DNA from 2 places in the Microbacterium sp. NPDC089698 genome. Region 2 is predicted to be linked to the other one. Evidence: predicted binding sites of a transcription regulator. Region 2 holds the regulator's gene; the other holds the start of a gene.

Region 1 (11,409 bases), on a different contig from region 2:
GGTTGCTCCGGCGGTGACGTGGTTCCGGAGAGGCGCCGATCCCTGCCGTGCGGTCAGCGTCGGGGCGCGGCCGTCGAGCGGCGCACGACGAGCTGTGGCGCGATCGTTTCGGCCGGGGGCACCGCGCCGGGGTGCGAGATCGCGTGCAGGAGGTGCTCGACCGCGATGCGGCCCACGTCGATGAACGGCTGGGCGACGGTGGTGAGGGCCGGGGAGCAGAACTCCGCGAGCGGGATGTCGTCGACGCCCACGATCGAGACGTCGTCGGGGATCGTCCGGCCGAGCTCGGCGAACGCCCGCGCGAGGCCGAACGCCATCTCGTCGCTCGCGACGAACACGGCGGTGACCTCGGGGATCCGCGCCAGGATCTGCCCGGCGCGGTGGCCCGAGGCGGGGGACCAGTCTCCGACGATCTCGGGCGGCGCCTCGCGGCCGGCGTCCGCGAGCGCGTCGCGCCAGCCCCGGGTGCGGCTCGAGGCGTCGAGCCACTGCTGCGGACCCGCGACGTGCCAGACGGTCTCGTGGCCGAGATCCAGCAGATGACGGGTCGCGATCCGCCCCACCTCGCGCTGATCGACCGCGACCACCTGAGTCGACGCGGTGCGCGAGCCGTCGATCGTGATCGTCGGCAGGGTGCGGGTGAGCTCGTCGATCGCCCGCGTCGTCGAGATCAGCGGCACCGCGAGCACGATGCCCTCGACGCCCTGGTCGGCCAGACGTGACATGGCCTGCTCGATCTCGCCCGCATCGAGCGAGGGCGTCGTGACGGAGTTCACGATGTAGCCGGCCTCGGATGCGGTCGTCTCGATGCCGACCGCGACCGCGCTCCGCGAGTAGAAGCCGGTGCGGAGCGAGACGACGCCGATCGCCCTGCTCCGCCCGGAGGACAGGGCACGGGCGGCGTTGTTGCGCCGGTAGCCGAGCTGGTCGACCGCGGCGAGGACCTTGGCCCTGGTCTCCGGCTGCACGCTCGGGTTGCCGCTCAACGTGCGGGAGACGGTCTGCGCGGAGACCCCGGCCAGGCGGGCGACGTCGGCCATCCCCGGGATGCGGCGGGGATCCGGCGTCGGTGCGGTCGTCATGGGGTCCGATCGTGGGCGGGCGCGCGGGCGTCGTCCCGGCACACGTGCATGATATCGATCACATCCCGGGAGGCGTGCGAGGTGCCGCCGTGGGAGCCGCGCGGGCATAGCCTTGCTCCGTGACCTCCTCGGAACCCGACGCCTCGCTCGCGGTGCTTCTGGACGACGCGCGCGCCGCCCTCTCCGGCCTGCCGCAGGAGGCGCTCGGTCGCGAGAAGACCTCGCGCTGGCGGGCGCCGCGCATCGTCCGGGCCGGATCCGCGTGGCACATCGGCGTCCTCCTGATCGCCGACGACGCTGTGTTCGCCACGGCCGAGGTGCTGCGCGCTGCCGCGCCCGTGCGGCGGGGCTACGCGGCGGAGTCGGCCCGCGCGAGGGCGGAGCGCCGGGCCGAGGCCTCGCGCGGCGGCTTCGCCGACGGCGAGACCGTGCACGTCGGGTGGACCCCGATCGACGTCGCCGCCGTGTCGGCCGGAGGCTCGTCCGGCCCGCTCGCCCTCGTGGACGGCGTCCCGTCGGTGCGCTGGTCGGCCTCCGGCGCCCTCGCCCCCCTCTCGTCCTACCTCGAAGACCGGATCGCCCTCCTCCGGGCCGCCCGCCCCTGACGCGCCCCCGCCCTCGCCTCGCCCCCGCCCCCGGCTCGCGCCCCTTCTCTGACCGCGAGACTCCAACTGGGCGACGAGACTGCGTCAAAGAGGCGCAGTCTCGTCGCCCAGTTGGAGTCTCGCGGTCAGAGGAGGGACCGCGAGGGCAGCGAGGGCAGCGAGGGCCGCGAGGGCGGGCGGGTCAGCGGGTCAGGGCGCGCTCGCCGAAGCGGCGCAGGATGCGGGCCGGCTCGGTTACGACGGATCCAAGGACGGCCTCCTGCACCGTGTGGAAGGCGTCGGGGTCGAAGTACCCCGTGGTGCGGTAGAACACCATGCGGTCGGCGAAGTCTCGCGGGGACGGCTCCGGATGGAACTGCGTCGCGTACAGATCGGTGCCCACGCGATACGCCTGCACGGCGCAGGTCTCGTTGCCGGCGAGCAGCACCGCGTCCGGCGGCACCTCGGCCGAGCCCTCCTTGTGCGCCGTGAAGGCGTGGAACACCGGGCCCGCGGGGCCGAAGAGAGGATCCGTCGCGGCGTCCGTCGTGCAGCGGATCTCGGCCGCGCTCGCCTCCTCCGGCGAGTCCATGCCGACGTCGCCGCCGAGGAGGCGCGTGACCACGCCGATCCCGAAGCACGTGAAGAACGCGGTCGTGGCGCCGTCGATCGCGCGCTCGGCGATGCGCTCCAGATCCGCCTCGACCCGTCGCTGCGTCGGGGACTTGCGGACGTCGGTGACGTTGAACGGGGAGCCGCCGATCACGAAGCCCGCATAGCGGTCGAAGACATCGTCGGGCAGCGCGGCGGTGGTGAGGTCGATGCGGTCGAGCGCGTCGGCGTCGACGCCGAGGGCGACACGGAAGGACGCGCGCTCCGCCGTCGCCGCATCCAGCTCAGGGCGCACGCCGACATACAGAAGCGAGGCCATCCCTGGATTCTAGGCGAGCGGCAGGGGTCGGCGGATTCGCGCCGAAACGCTCCGGAACACACGAGAGGGGGAGCGGGAATACGAGCGGCGAGGCCGCGTTGAACTTGATAGCACAACGCTCAAGTTTGAGAGGAAGCGAAATGCCCAACGACTTCACCGACGCGGGTTCGGGCTCGTTCGACGAGTTCCTCGCCCGCTACCTCGCCGGTGAGCAGGCCCGGCAGACCCGGTCGATCGACCTCAGCCGGTTCCTCACCGTGCGCACCCAGCGCATCCTGCAGCGCGCCGGCCGCTTCGCGCTCGAGCGCGGGCAGACCGAGCTCGACGCGCTCCACGTCCTCCGCACGATCGTCGAGGACGACGCGGTCGACCAGGCGATCCGCAACATCGGCGTAACCCCGCAGGCGATCGTCGACGCGGTCGACACGCGCCTGCCCGCGCCCGGTGAGCCCTCCGACGTCGAGGCGGCGACCATCACCCCGAGCGCGAGCCGCGCGCTGTTCCACGCCTATCAGGTGGCGCGCTCGTCGGGTGCGACCTACATCGAGCCCGAGCACGTGTTCTTCGCGCTCGTGCTCGGCCAGGACGCCCCCGCGGGCCAGATCCTCGCCCGCGCCGGCGTCACCGCCGAGGCCCTGACCCAGGGTCTGCGCGAGCCGATGCCCGCGAGCACGGCGCCGGAGCAGGACGGGACGGCCGCACAGGGCGCATCGGAGACGCCGATGCTCGACCAGTTCGGTCTCGACCTCACGGCTCGTGCGCGCGCCGGCGAGCTCGACCCGGTGATCGGCCGCGCCGACGAGATCGACCAGACGATCGAGATCCTCAGCCGTCGCACCAAGAACAACCCGGTGCTGATCGGCGAGGCCGGCGTCGGAAAGACCGCGATCGTCGAGGGTCTCGCCCGCGCGATCGTCGACGGCGCCGTGCCGGCGCAGCTCGAGGACCGCCGGGTGGTGGCGCTGGATCTGCCGGCGATGCTCGCGGGCACCCGCTACCGCGGCGACTTCGAGGAGCGCCTGACCAAGACGATGGACGAGATCGCCGCGCACAAGGGCGAGATCATCGTCTTCATCGACGAGGTGCACACGGTCGTCGGCGCGGGCGGATCCGGGGAGGGCGGCGGCATGGACGCCGGAAACATCCTGAAGCCGCGTCTCGCCCGGGGCGACCTGCACCTGGTCGGCGCGACCACGCTCTCCGAGTACCGCCGGATCGAGAAGGATCCGGCCCTCGAGCGGCGCTTCCAGCCCGTGAAGGTCGCCGAGCCCTCGATCGAGGACGCGGTGCGCATCCTCGAGGGTCTCAAGCCCGCGTACGAGCAGCACCACGCGGTCGCCTACACGGACGACGCGATCCGCGCCGCCGTGGAGCTGAGCGCGCGGTATCTGCCCGACCGGGTGCTGCCGGACAAGGCGATCGACCTCATCGACCAGGCCGGGGCGCGGCTGCGCCTCCGCCTCGGCGTCGTCACCGACGTCGCGGCGCTGTTCGCCGAGCTCGCCGACCTCGAGGCGCGCAAGAACGCCGCGGTCGGCGCTGAGCACTACGAAGAGGCCTCGCGGATCCGCGACGAGATCGCCGCGGTGCAGGCCCGGATCGACGACGCCGGCACCACGGCCGCGCGCACGGGTTCCGAGCCCGCGATCGTGGGGGAGGCGGAGATCGCCGCGGTCATCGCGCGCGCGACCGGGATCCCGGTCAGCCGCGTCTCCGAGACGGAGCGCGAGCGCCTGGCGGACCTCGAATCCGACCTGCACGCGCGTGTGATCGGGCAGGACGACGCGGTCGCCGCCGTTGCGCGGGCCGTCCGCCGCAGCCGCACCGGCATGGGCGACGCCCGCCGGCCGGTCGGATCCTTCCTGTTCCTCGGCCCGACCGGCGTCGGCAAGACCGAGCTGGCCAAGGCCCTCGCCGACCGCCTCTTCGACGACGAGACCGCCGTGATCCGCTTCGACATGAGCGAGTTCGGCGAGCGGCACACCGTGTCGCGGCTCGTCGGCGCCCCTCCGGGATACGTCGGCTACGACGAGGCAGGGCAGCTCACCGAGCGCGTGCGGCGCAACCCCTACGCGATCGTGCTGTTCGACGAGATCGAGAAGGCGCACCCCGACGTGTTCAACCTGCTGCTGCAGGTGCTTGACGACGGGCGCCTGACCGACGGCCAGGGCCGCACGGTCGACTTCCGCAACACCGTGATCGTGATGACCTCGAACATCGGATCCGAGTTCCTCGCGTCGCGCTCGGGCGCGCTCGGGTTCGTGGCGTCGCAGGACTCCTCGGCCAACGGGTTCGCCTCCCAGGAGGATCTGCGGGCGCGGGTGATGGGCAAGCTCCGTGAGGCCATGCGGCCCGAGTTCCTGAACCGCATCGACGAGATCGTGCTGTTCCAGAAGCTCAGCCGCGAGGAGCTGGGCCGCATCGTGCGGCTCCTGCTGCAGGCGACGTCTCGCCGCCTGGCGGGGCGCGAGGTGACGCTCGACGTCACCGACGCCGCCGTGGCCTGGCTCGGCGAGCACGGCTACGAGCCGGAGTACGGGGCGCGTCCGCTGCGCCGCCTGATCCAGCGCGAGGTGGACGACCGCATCGCGGATCTGTTCGTCTCGGGCGCGCTGCACGACGGCGGCCGTGTGGTCGTGGACGCGTCGGGCGATGTGCTGCACGTCACCGCGACCGCGGAGATGGCCCAGGCGGCCTGAGCGCACGCGGTCGACCGACCCACCCGGGCGTTGAGCGAAGACGCCGGAGGCGGCTGACCCCACCCGGTCGTTGAACGAAGACGCCGGAGGCGACGGGGACGAAACGCGGTGCTCTCGAGAGGGCGCCGCGTTTCGTCTCGCTGGGCCTGCGGCCCTGCTCGCTCAACGACCGGTGTTCGCTCGGCCTGCAGCCCTGCTCGCCTGACGATCGGGTTTCGCGGGCTCGCTCGACGACCGGGCGGGTGTTCAGCGGGACGACGTGGCGCGGCGCCCTCGGACGACGCCGACGAACGCCTCGATGTCGGGCGTCGTGGCGTCGGCGGGCCAGGCCAGGAGCACCGTTGAGACGGGCGCGTCGCGCAGGATCCGGTAGTCGACGTCCTTGCGGTGATGCAGGCGCGCGAGGGACATGGGCGCGACGAGTATTCCGACGCCGGAGGCGACCGTGGCGACCGCGTCCTCGATGGTCCCGAGCGGAGGGATCAGCGACGGGGTCGTCGGGAGGTCGAGGTCGCCCAGCACGTCCTCGTGGGTCGTGAGCAGCGTCTCGCCCTCCAGGTCCGCCGGAGACAGCTCCTCGGTGGCGAGCAGATGCGACTCGGCCCCGGCGATCACCACGGGAAGCTCCTCGTAGAGCGGGATCGCATGCATGCCTTCCTTGTCGAACGGCCCGCGCACGAGCGCGAGGTCGACGGCGCCCTCGGCCAGTGCGGTGCGCTGGGCGGCGAAGGAGAGCGGCACGAGCTCGAGCGTCACCCGCGGCATCCGCTCCTTCCAGGTGTCGATCCAGCGGCCGGGGGTCGCGCCGGGGACGGCGCCGAGGCGCAGCGTGCGGGGCTCCTCCGCGACCGGGGCCGGGGCGTCGAAGACGACCTTCTCCGCCTTCTTGCCGCGCGGCGCGGACTTTCCTGCGGGCTTCCCGCCGCCTTTGCCCTTGGCGGCCGGACCGCCGGCGGTGCTGCGGGCGCCGCCCTTCGCGGAGCGCACCGCGGGCTTGCGTCCGCCGGATGCGCCTCGCCTGCTCATGGGTTCAGCGTACCGGCGAGGACTCGGGATCCCCTGATCACGACCGAGCCCGCAGACGGGCACGCATCACGGGCACGCGTCATGAACACGCGCCCGGTGGGACGCGCGCCCGTCGTGTGCGCGCGATGCGGCTCGGCCGGCGCGGCTCAGGCCGCGAGCCAGAGGCCCTTGCGGTCGGTGTCCAGCGTCATGCCGGCGGCGATGATCTCGTCGTCCCCGATGCGGGCGCCGCGCGCGATGTGCGCTCCCGCCCCCACTTCGGTGCGCACGCCGATGCTGGCGCCGTCCCCGATCACGGCCCCCTGCCCGATGTGGGCATGGGCCTCGATCCGGGCGTTCACGCCCACGACCGCGTCGGGTTCGATCCAGGCCCCGCGCGCGACGCGCGCTCCGGCCCCGACCTTCGCGCGCGGTTCGACGTAGGCGCCCGCTTCCACGACCGCCTGCGGGTGCACCTTGGCACCGTGCGCGATGAGGCCGCGGCCGTTGGCGTGCTTGCGATAGCGCAGCGTGCCGCCCTGGCCGTCCTCGATGTCGACGTAGTTCTTGCCCACGAAAACCTCCCGTGCCCGGGACTTTCCCCGGATACATCTGCAACCGTGACGACCGCGGATCTATTCCCGTGCACGCAGTTCGCGCGTGTCGGGCGCCCGGGTCAGCGCTGGCAGCGGGGGCACCAGAAGGTGCGGCGCTCCTCGGTCGGATCCGCGCCGAGCTCTCCGCTCTCGATGAGCGCCCCGCAGCGCCGGCAGGTGCGGTGCGCGCGCCCGTAGACCCAGGTGGTGCGGCCGCGCTGAGCGACGCCGGTGAAGGTGCGGTCGAGGCGATCGCGGTTGGCGCGGATCGTGCGCGCCCCGAGCTCCAGCAAGGCCGTGACGTCGACGTCGGTCGCGGGCGTCGTGGGGCGCACTCCGCGCAGGAACAGCAGCTCCGCCGCGTACTCGTTGCCGAAGCCCGCGACGTTGCGCTGGTCGAGCAGCGCGACGTGGATCGGGCGCCGGTCGGCGCCGAGGCGTCGCGCCGCTTCGACGAGGTCCCAGTCGGCGCTCAGCGGATCCGGTCCGAGGTGCGCGACGAGCGCGTCCTCCTGCGCGGTGGGGACGAGCGCCAGCATCGAGACGTCGAAGCCGACGGCCACCGCCTCCACGGTGCCGACGATCGCGCGGGCGGTGTAACCGGGCGCCCGCCATCTCTCGCCGGGGCGGTACAGGTGCCAGGCGCCGTCCATGCGCAGGTGCGAGCGCAGCGTCTCGTCGCCGATCCTCATCAGGATGTGCTTGCCGTGCGGAACCACCGCGTGCACGACGGATCCGGTGAGGTCGGCGGTCGCGAGCCCTGGCACCCGCAGGTCGAACCGGGTGACGACGCCGCCGCGCAGCGCATCGTCGAGGCGGTGCGCGACGCGGTAGACGGTGTCGCCCTCAGGCATGCGCGGGCGCCTCTCCGGTGCGGCTCCCGGATCCGTCGACGGCGGCGCGGTCGGTCAGGGCGCGGGCCAGCATCGTGGATCCGGCGACCGCCGCGGGCATCGTGACGACCGCGCCGAGCGGAACCATGAAGCAGAGCTGGGTGGCGACGCCGAACCCGAGCACCCGCGCGCGCCCCGCGCCGAGCAGGCGCAGCCGGGCGTCGTGATCGAGGCCGCGGGCGTCGAAGGCCCGCCCGGTCAGCTCCCGCGCGAGCAGCCGGCCCGACAGCAGCACGCCCGCCACGGTCGCGAGCACGCCGCCGACGAGCGGGATGAAGCCCAGGACCAGGGTCAGCAGGGCGACGAGCGCGCCCAGCAGGATCAGGCGCAGACCCTCGCCGACGGTGCTCCAGAAGCCGGTCTCGCCGGTCGGCTCGGGTCCTCCCAGCGACCGTTCCACCTCGCGCCAGATGCGCTGGTAGAACGGGTCGCCGATCGTGAGCGTGAGCGCCGTGAACACCAGCCCCGACAGCACCGCGGCCGCGATGAAGAGCACGATGCCGAGGGCGATGCGCAGCGCGTCGCGCCACCCCGCGATCCAGCCGTCGGCGAAGGGCGTCATCCAGGCCGTGATCCCGCCGAGCGAGAGGCCCAGCGGGATCAGCGCGGCCGCGAGCACGACGAAGCTGATCGCGGCCGGGACGAGTCCGAGCGCGAGCAGGCGAGGATGCGTGCGCCACAGGCCGAATCCGCGCACCAGGGTGCCGAATCCGGCGGCGAACTCGCGGATCATGCCGCCAGGGTACGCGCCCCGCGAGGCCGTCGCGGATCCGGCACGTCTCACAGGGTCTTCCGCAGCGTGTAGCCGCGCGGAGTGGCGACGAACCCCGCCTCCTGCAGCAGCCGTCCGAGCAGCGCGCCGCCGGTCGTGCCGTACATCCCGTCGCCGTTCACCTTCTCGACCGTGAGCGTCTCCAGCCGCCGCGCCTTCGCCGTCGCCGCGAGGTCGGCGGTCGCGGCGCGCAGCTCCTCCTCGTCGTCCGTGAACGCGAGCACGGTCTTGCCGCCGCGCTCGAGGTACAGCGCGAGGGCGCCGTCGACCAGCACGACCAGCGCGCCCGCCTTCCTGCCGGGCCGGTGCGAGACGGCGCCTGCGGCCGTGTCGGCTCCGTCGCGCCGCGGCCAGCCGAGCGCCGCCCCGTAGGGGTTGGCGGGGTCGGTCGCGGCGAGGGTGCGAGCGGTCCGGGGCGGGGGATCCGCGAGCCCGGCGAAGGTGCGGAGCCGGTCGATCGTGGCGGAGGCGGCGAACTGGGCGGCGCCGAGCTTCTCGATCACGTAACCCCGCCGGCAGTGACCCGCCTCCTCGAAGTCCGCGAGCACGCGGTAGGCCTGTGCGAAACCACCGGGCAGGCCCTCGGACTGCACGGATCCGCGCGTGACGACGCCGTACCGGTCCAGCAGCAGGCCCGCGGAGACCGTGGCGCGCCGAGCCGGATCCGTCTCCGCCTCCGGCAGCAGCGACCAGCGCCCTCCCACGTTCAGCGGTCGCGGCGCGGAGGCCGGCCGCGCGAGCGACATCCCCCGGAAGGTGCGCGCGCGCGGGGCGCGGCGCGCGACCTTGTGCGCCTGGTTGCCGCCGCTCAGCAGCGCGCGGATCGGCGCGAACGTGTCGTTCGTGACGTGCCCCGACCACGCGAGGTTCCAGAGCGCCTCGACCACCGAGGCCTCGTTGTCGGCCCCCGTGGCTTCGCGCAGCTGCGCGGAGAAGTACGCGCCGCCCGAGGCGAGCGCGGCGAGCAGCTGCGCTTCGAGGGATCCCGGCTCCGGCGCCTCCGCGGCGAACGGGACGGTGAACGGCGCGAGATCCGCCGGGTGCAGGGAGACCCAGCCGTCGCGGCCGGGGAGGGCCCCGTGGCCGGCCCAGACGACCTCGCCCGAGCTGGTCAGCTCATCGAGCAGAGCCGGCGTGAAGTCGCGCACGCGCTGCGGGAGGATCAGCGACTCCCAGGCGCTCGCCGGGATCGGAACGCCCGCGAGCTGCTCGATCACGGTCGCGACTCCGTCGATGCCCTCGAGCGGACGCGCGAGGTGCTGCCACTCGGGAAGGAAGCGCGCGAACGCGGCAGGGGGCACGGGCTCGACGCTGCCGCGGATGGCCGCGAGCGAGCGCATCCGCAGCCGTCGCAGCACCTCCGTGTCGCACCACTCGGTCTCGTCCGGGCCCGCGGACGTCGCGGACGCGCGCGCGCCTGCCTCGGAGGCGCCGGGGGGATCCGGCAGGAAGTATCCGCTCGTGACGCGGCCGTCGGCCTCGAGCCGCTGCAGCGTCTGCCGCACGATCGCCGAACCGAGTCCGAACCGGGCGGCGACGGCGGATCCGAGGAACGGGCCGTGCGTGCGGGCATGCCGGGCCACGAGGTCGCCGAGCGGATCAGCGACCGGCTCCAGGAACGCCACCGGTATCCCGACGGGCAGCGGCACGCCCAGGGCGTCGCGGAGCCGCCCGGCGTCCTCGATCGCGGTGACCCGGCGGACGCCGCCGATCGTGACCTCGATCGCCCGGCGTGCGTCGACGAGGGCGGCGAGGTGGGCGGCGGCTTCGGCCACGCCCTTCGTCTCGTCGCTGCGCTCCTCGCTCAGGGACCGGTCGGCTTCCGGTCCCTGAGCGAGCGAAGCGAGACGAAGGGCGTCCGGTGCATCGGTCGGTTCGAGCCGTTCCGCGACCTCGTCCGCGTCGAGCGGTCCGAGCAGGCGCAGCAGGTCCGCGACGCCCTCGACACCGCGCGCCCGGCGGGAGGGATCCCGTCGCTGCGCCTCGCGCTCGAACTGGGCGATGACGTCCGGATCCAGCAGCTCGCGCAGTTCGACCGTGCCGAGCAGCTCGCCCAGCAGCGCCGGATCCACCGAGAGCGCGGCAGCCCTGCGCTCGGCGAGCGGGGAGTCGCCCTCGTACATGAACGCGCCGACGTAGCCGAACAGCAGATCGCGGGCGAACGGCGAGGGCTGCGCGGTCTGCACCTCGACGAGCCGGATGCGCCGCTCCGCGATGCCGGTCGCGAGGCGCCGCAGCGAGGGCAGGTCGTAGACGTCCTGGAGGACCTCGCGCAGCGTCTCCAGGATGATCGGGAACGTCGGGTGCTTGCGGGCGACCTCGAGCAGCTGGGCGGAGCGCTGCCGCTGCTGCCACAGCGGGGTGCGCCGGTTGGGGTTCATCCGCGGCATGAGCAGCGCGCGCGCGGCGCATTCGCGGAAGCGCGAGGCGAACAGCGCGGATCCGCCCACCTCGTCCGTGACGATGCGCTCGAGCTCCTCCGGCGCGAAGACGAACAGCTCGGCGCCGGGTGGCTCCGCATCGGCGTCCGGGACGCGCACGATGATGCCGTCGTCGCTCGCCACGGCGGATCCCTCGACCCCGAGGCGCTCGCGGATGCGGGCGTTCACCGCCAGGGCCCAGGGCGCGTGCACCATCTGCCCGTAGGGGGAGTGCAGGATCACGCGCCAGTCGCCGATCTCGTCGCGGCTGCGCTCGACGGTCAGCGTGCGATCGGTGGGCAGCGTGCCCGTCGACTCCTTCTGCTCGTTGAGGTGCGCGAGCAGGTTGGCCTGCGCGCGGTCGTCGAGGCCGGCCGCGCTGAGCCGCTCCCTCGCCTTCTCCGGGGTCGCCCCCTGCACCTCGCGG
Region 2 (11,409 bases):
ATCGAGAAGCTCATCTCGGAGAACGAGGACAAGCTCCCCGAGGACGTCAAGACCGAGGTCAAGGCCGACGTCGACGCGCTCAAGACCGCGCTGGCCGGCGATGACGACGAGGCCGTGAAGACCGCGTTCGACAAGCTGAACCAGTCGCAGACGAAGCTCGGCGAGGCGATCTACGCGCAGTCCCAGGCCGACGCGGCCCCGGGTGCTTCCGAGGGCGCCCCGGCCGGCGAGAGCGCGGCGTCCGATGAGGACGTCGTGGACGCCGAGGTCGTGGACGACGAGGACGAGAAGAAGTAATGACGGATCCCAAGGACTTCGAAGAGCCCGAAGAGGGCCGTGAGGTCGGCGGCCAGGGGTCGGACGCGAACGCGTCCGGCCCCGCGGCCGGGGCCGACGACGTGCAGGACGCCGAAGAGCTCACGGTCGACGACATCCTGAACATCGCGCAGAACGACGACGCGCTCGCCGAGGACGCCGCGGAGGACGCGGCGCTGCATGACGCCGAGCACACGCTGCTCGTCGACCTCAAGCGCCTCCAGGCCGAGTACGCGAACTACCGCCGCCGCACCGAGGAGCAGCGCGGCATCGAGATCCAGCGCGCGAAGGGCGAGGCCGCCAAGGGCCTGCTCCCCGTGCTCGACGACCTCGACCGCGCCGCCGCCCACGGAGACCTGCAGGAGGGCACCCCCTTCGCCGCGATCGCGGACAAGGTCCGCTCGGTCGTCGAGCGCCTGGGCGTGGTCTCGTACGGCGAGAAGGGCGAGGAGTTCGACCCGCAGCAGCACGAGGCGATCTTCCAGCAGCCCACCCCGGGCGTGGAGAAGGCCGTCGTGCTCGAGGTCGTCGAGGTGGGCTACCGCCTGGGCGATGTCGAGCTGCGTCCCGCCAAGGTCGTCGTCGCCGTTCCTGCCGAGTAGGGCGGTGGTCGATGGCTAGCCAGGACTGGTTCGACAAGGACTTCTACAAGACCCTCGGCGTCTCCAAGGACGTGTCCGAGGCGGATCTGAAGAAGACCTACCGCAAGCTCGCGCGCAAATACCACCCCGACTCCAACCCCGGCGACGCCGCGGCGGAGGCGAAGTTCAAGGAGATCAGCGAGGCCTACTCGGTGCTCTCCGACAAGGAGCAGCGCGCCGAGTACGACCAGATCCGCGCCATGGGCGCCGGCGGCGCGCGGTTCACCGCCCCGGGGAGCGCCGGCAACGGCGGCTTCGAGGACGTGTTCAGCGCGTTCGGCCGGGGCCGTGGCGGGCAGCAGGGCGACTTCGACGACATCTTCGCGATGTTCAACCAGGGCGGCGGGTCCTTCGGATCCGGGCGTTTCGGTCAGCCGTCCGGCGGCTTCCGTGGCTTCGGCGGCCCGCAGAAGGGCGCCGACGTCACGGCCCGCACGACGCTGTCGTTCGCGACCGCGGTGCAGGGCGAGACCGTGACGCTGCAGGGCGAGGACGGCAGGCCGCTCAAGGTGAAGATCCCCGCGGGCGTGAAGGACGGGCAGAAGATCCGCCTCCGCGGCCGCGGGCGGCCCTCGCCCGACGGCGGGGAGAACGGCGACATCGTGGTGCAGGTCGCGGTCAAGCCGCACCCGGTCTTCACCCGCGACGGGCTGAACCTGCGCGTCACCGTGCCGATCACCTTCACCGAGGCGGCGCTCGGCGCCACCATCGAGGTGCCGACGCTCGGCGGAGACCCCGTCAAGCTGAAGGTCGCGGCGGGTACGCCGTCCGGCCGGGTGCTGCGGGTCAAGGGGCGCGGCGTCACGACGTCCAAGGGCACCGGCGACCTGCTCGCCGAGGTCCAGGTCGCGGTGCCCTCGCACCTCGACGACGCCGCGCGCGAGGCCCTCGAGCGCTTCCGCGCCGCCGAGCCCGCGGAGAACCCCCGCACCGAGCTGCTGGCGAAGGCACGGGCGTGATGAGCCTCTCGGTCGTCGGGCGTCCTTCGTCTCGTCGCTGCGCTCCTCGCTCAGGAACCGGTTCATCGGTCCCTGAGCGCCTCGCTTCAGGAACCGGTTCATCGGTCCCTGAGCGAGCGCAGCGAGACGAAGGACGCCCGACGACCGGAACGGCCGTGCCGGAGGTGCACCGTGGGTGATGAGCGCATGAGCGCGGACACCCCGGTCTTCGCGATCGCGGTCGCCGCCGAGCTCGCCGGGATGCACCCGCAGACGCTGCGTCAATACGACCGGATCGGCCTGGTCGTGCCCGGTCGCACCAGGGGCGGATCCCGCCGCTACTCGATGCGCGACATCGAGCAGCTGCGCGAGGTCGCCCAGCTGTCCAGCGAGGGCATGAGCCTGCCCGCGATCGCGCGGCTGCTCGACCTCGAGGACGAGGTGAGCAGGCTGCACCGCCGTGTGGTCGAACTCGAGCTCGCGCTGCGCGAGGAGCGCGCCAACCGTCCGGGAGTGCGGGTGTTCGCCGCGGGCACGACCGGATCCGTCATGGCCGTCCCGTCCGGGCGGCGGATCCGCCGCTCGACCGAGGTCGTGCTGTGGCGCCCGTGGGGGAGCGCCCCGGAGCACCCCGACGACCTCGCCGACGACCCGGACGACAGCGCGCGCTGAGCACCGCCGGCGGGCGCCGTCCGCGCGCCGCGATCAGCTCCGACCGTGTCTGAAATCGATTTCCGCTGTGGAGCATCCCGGAGTCGCGCCGAGGGGCCGGAGGTGAATCGCGGAGTTCCACAGGAGCCGAGGAAGGCTGCCCGCGGCGCGGATGTCTCGGATCCGTGAAGAGTGTCTTGTGTCTGAAATCGATTTCGCCTACTCTGAGTGCAGCCCGGTCGATGCCGACTCAGCGCGACCGCGGACCCGGCTCCCGTGCCGGACCCCAGCACCGATTCGACGAGGAAGTCGTGTTCCCGAGGAGGAACCCATGAAGACGGACACACAGCGCACGCGCCGGGTGGTGATGGCCGCTCTCGGCGGCATCACGGCGGTAGGACTGCTCGCGGGCTGCGGCTCGAGCACCCCCGGTCAGTCCGCAGGGGGAGGAGGGGACTCCTCCGGCAAGACCACGATCGAGTTCTGGCACCGCACGTTCACCCCGCCGGAGAACGCCTGGTACAAGGACATCGTCAAGAAGTTCAACGCCTCGCAGGACAAGATCGTCGTCAAGGACACCGAGATCCCGGCCGACGCCTGGGATCAGAAGATGAAGGCAGCCCAGGCTGCGGGCAAGGCCCCCGACATCTACACGCACTCCGGGAGCATCCAGGACGCCGTCAACGCGGGGCAGCTGTACGACCTCGGCAAGGTCGTCGACAAGTCCAAGCTCGGTGAGATCATCGACTCCGCGAAGTCGGTGTCCGAGATCGGTGGCACCTACTACGCGTACCCCCTCCTGCAGGAGGCGCAGACGGTGCTGTTCTGGAACAAGGACATGCTCTCCAAGGCGGGCGTCGAGACCGACAAGGCCCCGGCCACCTGGGACGATCTGCTCGCCGACTGCGCGAAGATCCAGCCCACGCTCGCCCAGGGCCAGTACTGCATCTCGCCCGCCTCCGATGCGATCACCTTCGCCTGGTCGACGGTCGGCCAGCAGTACAACTTCGCCGGGCACACCGCGCTCACCGACGACTGGAAGTCGCCGGACATCGACAACGCCGCGTACCGCGACCTGATGTCCAAGTACAAGGAGCTGTGGGACAAGGGCTACATGCCCAAGCAGGCGCTCGCCGCCTACGTGGAGGGCAAGGACTTCGGCCAGAAGAAGGTCGCGTTCAAGGTCTCCGGCTCGTGGATGATGTCCGAGATCGGATCCGACTACCCCGACCTCCTCACCAAGACCGGCATCGGCGCCTTCCCGAACGCCTCGAGCGCCGACGGCCGCACCGCCACCACGCTCGGCAACTTCAAGTGGGTCATCGACGCGAAGAGCAAGAACGCCGAGGCCGCGGGGAAGTTCCTGGAGTGGTCGCTCGCCGGCGACCCGCAGAACCTCGTGCCCTTCTTCGTGAACACGCAGTTCACCAAGGTTCCCGTGCGCAAGTCCGTGCAGGACGCGGTCGCGAAGGACGAGGCCGCGGCGAAGGCCCCGTGGTCGAGCGTCATCACGAACGACATCGCACCGGACGCGATCCCCGAGCCCACCTACCCGTGGGACGTCTCGCTCGCGGTCGGCACCGCGATGGAGTCGGTGATGAAGGGCGCCGCCTCGCCGGATGACGCGATCAACACGGCGAACGCCGCGATCCAGAAGGTCATCCAGTCGCAGGACCTGCCCAGCAAGGCTCCCAAGAAGTGAGCGCGGCGCGGTCGGGGACCGCTGCGCGGCCGTCCCCGACCGCGCAGCCCGCGCCCAGCACCTCCGAACCACGGGGAGAGACGATGGCCACCGAAGCGATCGAGGACCGGCGCACGGTCAGGCGCCGGCAATCGAAGTACCGCAGTCGCGACACGAAGCTCGCCTACCTGATGCTCGCCCCCGTGGTGATCCTGCTCGGCGTCTTCGTCGCGTGGCCGGCGGTGTACGCGGGGTTCCTGTCGTTCCAGGACTGGAGCTTCTACAAGGATCCGCAGTTCGTCGGCTGGAAGAACTACGCCGACGTCCTGACCGATCCGCTGTTCGTCGCCACGATCGGGCGCGGCTTCCTGTTCGTCCTGCTGACGGTGCCCCCGATGCTCGTGCTCGCGTTCCTGTTCGCGAGTCTCGTGGTGACCCTGTCCCGTCGCCTGGCGACGATCCTCAAGGTCAGCATCTACATCCCCACGATCATCTCCGGCGTCATCGCCTCGATCATCTTCGTGGTGATCTACGCGTACGACGGCGGGATCCTGAACGCGGTGCTCGCGGCCTTCCACATCGATCCGGTGTCCTGGATCGGGGATCCGGCGTGGGCGCTCCTCTCCGTCGCCGTGCCGGCGATCTGGCTCGGCATGGGCCTCACGTCGCTCATCATGGTCGCCGCGATGGTCGACATCCCGACGGAGTACTACGAGGCGGCCGCGATGGAGGGCGCCGGATGGTGGCAGAAGACCTTCTACATCACGATGCCGCAGATGAAGAACGTGTTCCTGTACCTGCTCATCACGGGCTTCGTGGCCGCGATCCAGCAGTTCGAGCTGCCCCTCGTGATGACCCAGGGCGGCCCGCTGGACTCGACGACGCTGCCGAACCTGTTCATCTTCAACCACTTCCGCAACGACGTGAACGTGGGCTACTCGATCGCCGCGGCGCTGCTGTTGTTCGTGGTGCTGGGATCCGTGTCGGCTCTCGTGTTCAAGTTCATCAACTCCGAGAGGCTGGTCGACTGATGAGCGCGACGCGCCAGAGCACCGTGCCCGAGACCACCCGCATCGTCCTGGCGGGCAGGGATCATCGCCGGCTGAAGACGCCGCACGGCATCGGCGGCTGGGCCGCGTTCCTCGGCAAGGGCGTCGTCGGGCTGATCTTCCTGCTCGCGGCCCTCTTCCCGCTCGCGTGGATGGTGATCGCCGGGTTCAAGGCCAGGACCGAGGTGCTCAGCACGCCCTTCCAGTTCTTCCCCGAGGTCTGGCACTGGGAGAACTACGCCAAGATCCTGGGCGACGAGACCTTCCTGCGCACTCTCGGCTGGACCTTCCTCGGGGCGGTCCTGTTCACCGTGCTGAGCCTCACCGTGAACTCTTTCGCGGCCTATGCGTTCGCCCGGCTCGAGTTCCGGTTCCAGCGGACGCTCTGGGTCGCGGTCATCACGACCATGTTCATCCCGGGGATGACGATCCTGCTCACGAGCTTCATCGTGGTGACGAAGCTCGCGATGCTCGACACGCTCGCGGTGCTGGTGATCCCGGGGGCGGCCAGCGCGGCATCGGTGTTCTTCATCCGGCAGTTCTACCTGAACATCCCGGCCAGCCTCGAGGAGGCGGCGATGCTGGACGGCTGCGGGCGGTTCGGGATCTTCGTGCGGATCTTCCTGCCGCTGTCGAAGCCGCCGTTCGTGGTGATGGGTATCACCGCGTTCCTCGCGTACTGGAACTCCTACGTGTGGCCGATCATGACGATCACCTCGCCGGAGAAGTTCGTGCTGCAGCAGTACCTCGCCGAGTTCCGCACCGGGCGCGGCTCGAGCGAACTCGGCCTTCTCATGGCCGGATCCGTGCTCGCCGCGGCGCCGGTCGTGATCCTGTTCCTCATCTTCCAGCGTCAGATCATCGGCAACATCAAGATGGCCGGGCTCAAGTAGCCGGCCGCGTTCTCGAAGGGGAGAAGGCCATGTCCGAAGAAGCGATCCGTCCCGCCCGCGGAGTCACCCGCCGCGGCCTGCTGCAGGGAGCACTCGTCGCGGGCGCCGCGCTCGGCGTCTCGGCGCTGGGTGCGAGTCCCGCCGCGGCCACCGGGCTCACGGTCACCCGCATGAAGGTGCTCGCCGGCACGCAGGCGGGGGTCCAGTACGGGATCGGCGCGACCGACCTCGGGATCCCGGCGCGCACACCCGACGGGCGGCTGCTGTTCATGTTCGGCGACACCTGGGCCGACACGGTGGGCGGCACGAACTGGCGCTCGCCGGTGGCGCTGTACTCCTCGACCGCGAACCTCGCCGCCGGCGTCGTGTTCAACGGCGCGGCGGGGGCCGGCTCGAACACGCAGGTCACCGCGCCGCAGCTCTGGTACTACCCGCACGACGCGTACTACGAGACCGTGATCCCCTCGGACGTGATCACGATCGGCTCGCGGATGTACCTGCACGCGATCGTGAACGGCCCGACCTTCGGCGCGGTGCGCTGGACCGAGCTGTGGCAGTCCGACGACTCGGGCGCGACCTGGCAGCACACGGGGCTGAAGTTCCCGGCCGACATGGCCGACGGGCACTTCCAGTGCATCACGTGGGGGCAGGGCAACGACGGGTACGTCTACATCTACGGCACGGGCTTCCAGCGCGACAAGGGCATCGTGCTGTACCGGGTGCCGCAGAACAGCATGACCACGCTCTCGGCCTACCAGCCCTGGGGTTTCGCGAACGGCGCATGGGGCTGGGGCAACCCGGCGACGGAGGTGCTGCCGGGCAAGTTCGGCGAGATGTGCCTGCGGCCGCTGGGCGGCAAGTGGATCCTGACCTGGTTCAATGCCGACGCCTACCGGATCGACGCGATGATCGTGAACACCCCGACCGACAACCTCTACACGGCCGCCAAGACCACGCTGCTGTGGGGCGGGAACTGGGGAGCGGAGGACGCGACCCACGTCGCCCAGCTCTACGGCGGGTACATCCTGCCCGGATCCACGCTCTCGGACCTGCATCTGAGCGTGAGCCAGTGGAACACGGGCGACAACAGCGTCTATCACGTGGAGCAGTTCCGGATCCAGGGCCTCGTCTGAGGGCCGGGCGCGCCGTCAGCCGGCCGTGCCGACCCGGACGACGGTCGACTGCCATCCCGTCGATCCGTTCGGCGCGATCGGGGTGCGCTCCTGCTCCTGCAGCCGACCGTGCCGGTCGGTCGCTCGGACCACGAGGGTGTGAGTGCCGCTCGTCGCGTTCCAGTCGAGGAACCACTGCACCCAGGTGTCCGCGCTGACGGGTGCCGACAGGGTCGCGGTCTGCCAGGGGCCTCCATCGATCTGCACCTCGACCCGGGCGATCCCTATGGTCTGCGCCCAGGCGACTCCGGCGATCCTGGTCGCGCCCGGGGCGACCTCCTTGTCGATGCGGGGCGTGTCGATACGGCTCGAGAGCTTGATCGGCGCCTGGGCGCTGTAGCCGCGTGGCGTCCAGTAGGCCTGGTCCTTCTGGAACGTCGTCACCGTCAGGCGCGTCAGCCACTTGGTCGCGGAGACGTAGCCATAGAGCCCGGGGACCACCATCCGCACCGGGAATCCGTGTTCCAGCGGAAGCGGCTCGCCGTTCATCGCCACGGCGAGGATCGCATCGCGGCTCGGATCCGTGAGCGCCCCGAGCGGTGTGCTCGCGGTGAAGCCGTCGATGCTGCGGGAGAGGACCATGTCGGCGCCGCCCGCCGGGGCGGCGAGGGCGAGCACCTCGCGCACCGGGACCCCGAGCCATCGTGCGGTGCCGACGAGGTCGCCGCCGACCTGGTTCGAGACGCAGGTCAGCGTCACGGCGTACTCCCGCAGTCCCATCCGCAGCAGTTCGTCGAAGCTCAGCTCGACGGGCTTCGCGACCATTCCGTCCACCGTCAGCCGCCAGTCCGCGGGGGCGATCGCGGGCACCGTGAGCGCGGTGTCGACGCGGTAGAAGTCGGCGTTCGGCGTGAACAGCGGCGAGAGGCCGGGGATGCGCAACTCGGCTCCGGGAGGCACGGCGACCCGGGACAGCGGCTCAGGGAGCCTCAGTGCCTTCCGCACTGCCGCGACCGACGATGTCGCCGCGGTGCCGATGCGTGCGCCGGTTCCCAGAACGACGGCCGTGACCGCGCCGATCGACGTCAGGAGCAGGAAGCGTCGCCGGTCCGTCGTCGGATCGGGGGCATCGCCGGACTCGGCGGTACGCCACCGGCGCAGCGCTCCGATCGACGCTCTCAGGAACACGGAGCCGGCGATCGCGCCGACGAGCGGGGGGAGGGCGGACAGGGGCGTCGCTCCCGTGCGCGTCGTGGTCGCCACCAGACCCGCGGCGCCGGCGAGGGCGAACACGGCGACCCCGGCCCAGCGCCGGCGGCGCTCGAGGAGTCCGGCGCCCACCGCGGCCAGGGCGACCCCGATGCCGAGCGTCACCAGGAGGAAGAGCTTGTCGTTCGCACCGAACACCTCGATCGCCAGCTCCTTGGCCCACTGCGGCACGATGTCGATGACGAACGAGCCAGCGGCCAGCAGCGGGCTCGCGTCCCGTGCGGCGAGGAAGGCCGCGATCTCGGCGGCAGCGACGAACACCGCACCGCTCGCGGCGCCTGCGATTCCTGCCCCGCTCCGTCCGCCGGGAATCGCTGTCTTCTCGTCCATGCACCTGGTTCGTCGCCGGCGGCGGATCGGATGGTGATCCGGTCCGGATCCAATCCGACCCGTATGCGGCTCCGAAGGCATGGTGTCGGGCCGATGAACGGTCGCGATGCACCAGTCAAAAGGAGAAGACCATGCGATCCACCACTCGCCTGCACACCAGGGCCTCGCTCGTCGCCGCCGGCCTGCTGGCCGCCACAGCGCTGGCCCTCACAGCGTGCTCCTCGACCTCCGGTTCGACGTCGGAGTCGTCCGCGCCGGCCGCCAGCGCGCCGGCCGCATCCCCGTCTCAGACGATGGATCCGGCGTCCGATCTGGTCGGCCCGGGATGCGCTGCCTACGCGCAGCAGGTGCCGTCCGGCGCGGGATCCGTCGCGGGAATGGCCCAGGACCCGGTCGCGACGGCGGCGAGCAACAACCCGTTGCTGACCACGCTGGTCGCGGCGGTCTCGGGCAAGCTCAACGCCAAGGTGAACCTGGTCGACACCCTCAACGGGAGCCAGTTCACGGTGTTCGCCCCCGTCGACGACGCCTTCAAGAAGATCGACCCGGCGACGATCGACACGCTCAAGACCGACGCGGGAGCCGACACCCTCAGCAAGATCCTGACCTATCACGTCGTGGCCGGTCAGATCTCGCCGAAGGACATCGTCGGCACGCACAAGACCGTCGAGGGCGGCGACGTGACCGTGAGCGGCTCGGGCGACAGCCTCAAGGTCAACGACGCGAACGTGATCTGCGGTGGCGTCCACACCGCCAACGCGACCGTCTACCTCATCGACTCCGTCCTGATGCCGCCGGCCAACTGAGGCTTCGATCCCCACAGCCGACCGGACCGCATGAGCGCAGGAGCTGTCTGCTCATGCGGTCCGGTCGGCGGCCGCGACGGCGCTCGCCACGGACGCATTGCCGGATTCGGGCGGGAGGTGAGGCATGCTGGACACGATGGTGATCGACGACAGAGAGCACAGGGAGCAGGACGGCGGCGACGACCCCGCGTCCGCCCTGCTGCTGCGCGTCGCGGGCGGGGATCAGGCGGCGTTCGCCGACCTCTACGACCTGCTGTCGGCGCGGGTGTTCGGCCTCATCCTCCGCGTGCTGGTGAACCGGTCGCAGAGCGAGGAGGTGCTGCAGGAGGTGTTCCTGGAGATCTGGCAGACCGCCGCGCGCTTCGCCGCCGATCGCGGACGGGGAAGGACCTGGATCCTGACGATCGCCCACCGCCGCGCGATCGATCGGGTGCGTTCCTCGCAGGCCAGCGCCGACCGCGACGTGCGCGCCGGTGCGCGCGATCTCGACGTCGCGCACGACAGCGTGGCGGAGCAGGCGGAGCTGTCGATCGACGCGGAACGCGTCGTCGACGCCCTCTCCGCACTTCCGGAAGCGCAGCGCGAGGCGCTGGTGCTGGCCTACTACGGCGGGTACTCGCAGAGCGAGATCGCCACGATCACGGGCTCGCCGCTGGGAACGGTGAAGACCCGGATGAGAGATGGACTCACACGCCTGCGGGCGCACTGGGGGGTGAACGCATGAACGAGTCGGAGTTCGCAGAACTGGCGGCCGCCCACAGCCTCGGGGCGCTGTCGGCGAGCGACGAGCAGCGCTTCCGGACGGCTCTGGCGGAGCATCCGGAGTGGACGACGATCGCGGACGACGACGCGGACACCGCCTCGCTGCTCGCCAAGGGCGTTCCTGCCGTCGCACCGCCGTCGGGGATCCGCGACGCGCTCCTGACCCGGATCGCGCTGACGCCGCAGGAGCCGGAGGGCGCTGCGGAACCCGTGGTCCCGGCCGGGCCGGAGGAGGCGTCGACGGCGCCGGCGGCGACTGCGGCTGCCGGTTCGGGCGCCACGGACGACGCGCCTCCGTCCCGACGGCCGCGGCGACTTCTCTTCGGACTCGCCGCCGGACTGGTGCTGCTCATCGGGCTCGGCGTGGGCGCCGCCGTCGTCATCCCGCAGCTGCTCCGCCCTGCCGCCGTGGTCGCGCTCGACCGGATCGAGAACGCGCCCGATGCCGCGGAGAAGACCGTGCAGCTGCCCGAAGGGGGCACGGCGACGGCGCACTGGTCGGCGTCGATGGGCGCCGCGGTGCTGGTCGCGGACGGGCTGGGCCGGCTGGACGCGGCGAAGACCTACGAGCTGTGGTTCGTCCGAGGCAGCACCCCGGTCTCGGCCGGAGTGTTCGAGGCGGCGCAGGGAGTGACCACGGCGCAGCTGAAGGGCGCGATGCACGCGGGCGACGCGATCGCCGTGACGATCGAGCCGGCCGGCGGCTCCCCGACGGGGAAGCCCACGAGCGAGCCGATCCTGGTCATCCCGACCTCTTGATCCGGACGGCACGGACTTGTGCCGAACGCGCAATATCCGCCTCGTGTTCAGAAACATGACAGGCGCGGCTCCGTAGCGTGGAAGGACGGGGCGGACGCCCCGAGCCGCGCTCGCCGCGGTGTCCTGCCACGAAGGAGCTGTCCGGAATGACGAACACCACGAAGCCCGCCGCCTCTCTCGGACTCCTCGTCCTGCGCCTCGTC

What was found. Region 2 encodes HspR, which represses chaperone genes until heat shock. Its sites were predicted from a motif close to AAGTTGAGTCNNNNNGACTCAACTT; they were not measured.
Region 1: a site for HspR is predicted at 2,699-2,723, ahead of ACIPY5_RS09965 (ATP-dependent Clp protease ATP-binding subunit). Genes of this name have one in related genera too.

The regions. Positions count from the first base shown of each region.
Region 1 covers NZ_JBIVHE010000003.1:15,867-27,275, reverse strand. Annotated here, with positions in the region: gene ACIPY5_RS09980 (LacI family DNA-binding transcriptional regulator) at 54-1,082, opposite strand; gene ACIPY5_RS09975 (glutaminase) at 1,202-1,687, shown strand; gene ACIPY5_RS09970 (GMP synthase) at 1,869-2,597, opposite strand; gene ACIPY5_RS09965 (ATP-dependent Clp protease ATP-binding subunit) at 2,738-5,296, shown strand; gene ACIPY5_RS09960 (LysR family substrate-binding domain-containing protein) at 5,543-6,322, opposite strand; gene ACIPY5_RS09955 (transferase) at 6,469-6,876, opposite strand; gene ACIPY5_RS09950 (DNA-formamidopyrimidine glycosylase family protein) at 6,978-7,751, opposite strand; gene ACIPY5_RS09945 (EI24 domain-containing protein) at 7,744-8,523, opposite strand; gene ACIPY5_RS09940 (DEAD/DEAH box helicase) at 8,571-11,409, opposite strand, start outside.
Region 2 covers NZ_JBIVHE010000006.1:55,707-67,115, forward strand. Annotated here, with positions in the region: gene dnaK (molecular chaperone DnaK) at 1-297, shown strand, start outside; gene ACIPY5_RS15665 (nucleotide exchange factor GrpE) at 297-917, shown strand; gene ACIPY5_RS15670 (DnaJ C-terminal domain-containing protein) at 929-1,915, shown strand; gene ACIPY5_RS15675 (heat shock protein transcriptional repressor HspR) at 2,102-2,566, shown strand; gene ACIPY5_RS15680 (ABC transporter substrate-binding protein) at 2,877-4,247, shown strand; gene ACIPY5_RS15685 (sugar ABC transporter permease) at 4,331-5,257, shown strand; gene ACIPY5_RS15690 (carbohydrate ABC transporter permease) at 5,257-6,168, shown strand; gene ACIPY5_RS15695 (DUF4185 domain-containing protein) at 6,198-7,301, shown strand; gene ACIPY5_RS15700 (molybdopterin-dependent oxidoreductase) at 7,317-8,879, opposite strand; gene ACIPY5_RS15705 (fasciclin domain-containing protein) at 9,011-9,685, shown strand; gene sigK (ECF RNA polymerase sigma factor SigK) at 9,810-10,409, shown strand; gene ACIPY5_RS15715 (anti-sigma factor domain-containing protein) at 10,406-11,206, shown strand; gene ACIPY5_RS15720 (DoxX family protein) at 11,353-11,409, shown strand, end outside.